DNA from 2 places in the Pectobacterium odoriferum genome. Region 1 is predicted to be linked to the other one. Evidence: predicted binding sites of a transcription regulator. Region 1 holds the regulator's gene; the other holds the start of a gene.
What was found. Region 1 encodes CRP, which controls carbon source genes, mostly activating them, when cyclic AMP is high. Its sites were predicted from a motif close to ATGTGANNNNNNTCACAT; they were not measured.
Positions count from the first base shown of each region.

Region 1 (2,208 bases):
GTCAGTCAATCCTTTTCCCGTCACGATAAAATGCAGATTGATGTGGGTAAATAAACGCGGCGCGTCAGACCGACGCTCTGACGTTAATTTCACCTCACAATCCGCCACATCGTTGCGACCTTTTTGCAGAATCGACACCACGTCAATCGCGCTGCATCCTCCTACGGACATCAATACCATTTCCATCGGACTGGGCGCTTTATCGCCAGAATTGCCGTCCATCAATATCTGATGCCCTGATGCGGATTCGCCCAAAAACGTTAAGCCTTCAACCCATTTTACCCGAGCCTGCATGATGCCTCTCCACTAAAATTTTTTTGAAAATTTATATCGTTACTGTACAAAAATCAGCGTTAATCAGAGCTTTGTCATGCTGAAGCGAGACAACACAAGACACATCCTTAAAGCTGTGTTAAAACGAAAATAGAATAGACCTTTTCTGGACAAACCCAGAAACGAAGAAGATGATTACGTGGCCAGATATACCCAGCCACGTTTACGATGCGGCAAGGCAGCAACCGGAAAATCAAGGGTACAGTGGTTCCAGTATATTCCCTGACGTCATTCTGCCTAGACTGAATTTTATTTTTTAGCAGTTAAACACGCCGTACAGGGAACTCTGACCCCTGTAATTTGCGCAGTGAATTACAACAGAGGATGATAGCGAATGGTTCTCGGCAAACCGCAAACAGACCCAACTCTCGAATGGTTCCTTTCCCATTGTCATATTCACAAGTATCCATCGAAGAGCACACTGATTCACCAAGGTGAAAAAGCAGAAACACTTTACTACATCGTGAAAGGCTCTGTCGCAGTGCTAATCAAAGATGAAGAAGGCAAGGAAATGATCCTCTCCTACCTCAATCAGGGCGATTTTATCGGCGAGCTCGGCCTGTTTGAAGAAGGTCAGGAACGCAGTGCCTGGGTTCGGGCAAAAACCGCCTGTGAAGTGGCTGAAATTTCCTATAAAAAATTCCGCCAGCTCATCCAGGTTAACCCAGATATTCTCATGCGTCTGTCTGCGCAAATGGCAAGCAGACTTCAGGTTACCTCTGAGAAAGTCGGCAACCTCGCCTTCCTTGATGTAACCGGCCGTATTGCCCAAACCCTACTCAACCTGGCCAAACAACCTGATGCCATGACGCATCCAGATGGCATGCAAATTAAAATTACCCGTCAGGAAATTGGGCAAATCGTTGGCTGCTCGCGTGAAACCGTGGGCCGCATTCTGAAAATGTTAGAAGACCAGAACCTGATCTCTGCACACGGTAAAACGATTGTCGTTTACGGCACTCGCTAAACCCCTGTCGCGGTACCCTACCAATAAAAAAGCGTGAAGCCTCGGCCTCACGCTTTTTTTATGCCGTGCCATCCCTGCCGCCACCCTTACGGGCCGTCGCAAGCGACGTTGAAAAACGTTCTCTACGTTTTTTTATCACTGCGCTTTTGGGAGCGTAATCAGTTTGCTGTGTTAACGACCTGCGCGACGGCTTTGGCGAACTTCGCCATCCCCTGCGCAATATCGTCTTCATCAATGATCAAAGACGGTACAAAGCGGATCACGTTAGGCCCAGCCATCAGTACCATAAGCCCCTGGGCCGTTGCGGCAGCCAGGAACTCGCCCGCGCGACCGTGCCATTGCGGTTTCAGTTCTGCACCCAGCAGCAGCCCCATACCGCGAACCTGTTCGAATACACCGTACTGCTGATTGATTTTCTCAAGCTCACTGACAAAGCGATCGTGACGATCCGCCACGCCTGACAACACGTCCGGCGTGTTAATGATATCCAGCGCGGCTTCCGCCACCGCACAGGCCAACGGGTTGCCGCCATAGGTGGTGCCGTGTACCCCAACCGTCATGGCCGATGCGATCTCTTCCGTCGTCAGCATCGCACTAATCGGGAACCCGCCGCCCAATGCTTTAGCCGTTGTGAGAATATCCGGCGTAATACCGTAATGCATGTAGCTGAATAATTTACCGGTACGCCCCATCCCGCTCTGCACTTCATCAAATACCAGCAGCGCCTTGTGCTGATCGCACAGATCGCGCACGCCTTGTAAAAACTCAGGCGTCGCAGGCGTAATTCCACCCTCGCCCTGAATCGGCTCCAGCACGACCGCACAGGTGTGATCGTCCATCACTGCTTTCACCGCAGCCAGATCGTTGAAGGGAACATGGACAATGTCCGCAGGTTTAGGCCCGAAACC
Region 1 is NZ_CP034938.1:4,425,322-4,427,529, forward strand. Features, by position in the region: gene EO763_RS20015 (OsmC family protein) at 1-294, opposite strand, end outside; gene crp (cAMP-activated global transcriptional regulator CRP) at 668-1,300, shown strand; gene argD (bifunctional acetylornithine/succinyldiaminopimelate transaminase) at 1,459-2,208, opposite strand, start outside.

Region 2 (2,208 bases), 120 kb from region 1:
TCGCAGGCATCAATCATGTTGGCCGCCGTCAGGCGAAAGGGATCGACGGAGCCATCCGGCACACGCACCGCGCCAATCAGGGTCGGGTTTGCCGCCGGTTCCAGCCGTAGCGCTTCCTGCGGATCCAACGCCTGAGCGTGAATCCCAGCCTGCTGGCAGGCGGTAATAAACTGCGCCTGCCAGCCGAGATCGTCTTCTGGCAAGGTGATAAACAGACCGTCGGTAGGCTCAATACAGTGGCGAGCAATCCGCCGGAGAATCTGGTTTTCTTCAATACATTCGCGGGCAGACTCGCCATCGGTTACCGCATAACGGGCGCCGCTGTGTAATAAACCGTGATTACGCCCGGTCGCCCCGGTCGCAATGTCATAACGTTCAAGCAGCAGGCAGCGCAGTCCGCGCAGGGCACAGTCTCGTACTGTACCCGCTCCCGTCACACCACCGCCGATGACAACCACGTCAGTTTCACGCCAGTTCACCATGTTTTTCATTCTGCTCTCACTTCAGGCGGAGGGTATACATGTTGCTATTGGGACACAGAAAGAAGGGTTAATGTTTGATAAAGAGCAAAATCGAACACTAAACGAAAATAAAACGGGATTTAAAAACAATAAGTGTGATTTATGTCACCAAAACCACACTGTGGAATTTTCCTATTCTGTTAACATGAGCGCAAAAATCGTCACAGTTTCATAAAATTGTAACATTAGCGCCATGAATCACACTCATTTGCACGCTACCCCCTTACAATAACGTTCGTAATAGAACAAAAAAGCTATCGTTTTTTTTCGCATTGGAGATATCTATGCTGAGTATTTTTAGGCCCGCAGCCCACCAGCCGCGCGTGTCGCAAGAACACGTTGATCCGCTCTATCGCCGCCTGCGCTGGCAGATTTTCATGGGGATATTTTTTGGCTACGCCGCCTACTATCTGGTGCGTAAAAACTTCGCACTCGCCATGCCTTATCTGATTGACCAGGGCTTCTCACGCGGCGATCTTGGTTTTGCGCTGTCGGGTATCTCTATTGCCTACGGATTCTCCAAATTTATCATGGGGTCCATATCCGACCGTTCTAACCCACGCGTGTTCCTGCCTGCGGGTCTGATTCTGTCAGGTGCGGTCATGCTGTTCATGGGTTTCGTGCCGTGGGCAACGTCCAGCATTGCGATTATGTTCGTCCTGCTGTTCCTGTGCGGATGGTTCCAGGGTATGGGTTGGCCGCCGTGCGGACGTACGATGGTTCACTGGTGGTCGCAGAAAGAACGTGGTGGCATCGTGTCCGTATGGAACTGTGCTCACAACGTCGGCGGTGGTATTCCTCCTCTGCTGTTCCTGCTGGGTATGGCCTGGTTCAACGACTGGAAAGCAGCACTCTATATGCCGGCCTTCGCCGCCATTCTGATTGCCATGATCGCTTTTGCACTGATGCGTGACACGCCGCAATCCTGTGGTCTGCCACCGATTGAAGAGTACAAAAACGATTATCCGGTTGATTACAATGAAAAAGCGGAAGAAGAACTGACGGCTAAGCAGATCTTCATGCAGTACGTTTTCCCCAACAAACTGCTGTGGTACATCGCGATCGCCAACGTCTTCGTTTACCTGCTGCGTTACGGTATCCTCGACTGGTCACCGACCTACCTGAAGGAAGTTAAACACTTCGCACTGGATAAGTCTTCCTGGGCCTATTTCTTCTACGAATATGCAGGTATTCCGGGCACGCTGCTGTGCGGCTGGATGTCCGACAAGGTCTTCAAAGGTAACCGTGGTGCAACAGGCGTGTTCTTCATGACGCTGGTGACAATAGCAACTATCGTTTACTGGATGAACCCAGCCGGTAACCCGGGTGTGGACATGGCCTGTATGATCGTCATCGGCTTCCTGATTTACGGCCCGGTCATGCTGATTGGTCTGCATGCACTGGAACTGGCACCGAAAAAAGCAGCGGGTACAGCCGCGGGCTTCACCGGCCTGTTCGGCTACCTCGGTGGCTCCGTTGCCGCCAGCGCCATCGTCGGCTACACCGTTGACTTCTTCGGTTGGGACGGCGGTTTCATAGTCATGATCGGCGGCAGCATTCTGGCTGTACTTCTGCTGGTTGTTGTTATGCTGAATGAGAAAAAGCATAAAGCAGAGTTAGCCAATCGCGCCTAACCCGCTCTTGTCAGCATCCCTCTGGCGGCGTCCTGATGACGCCGCCTTTCTCT
Region 2 is NZ_CP034938.1:4,546,621-4,548,828, forward strand. Features, by position in the region: gene glpA (anaerobic glycerol-3-phosphate dehydrogenase subunit A) at 1-491, opposite strand, end outside; gene glpT (glycerol-3-phosphate transporter) at 806-2,155, shown strand.
Region 2: glpT (glycerol-3-phosphate transporter) is a predicted target of CRP. The motif match lies at 624-641, and genes of this name have one in related genera.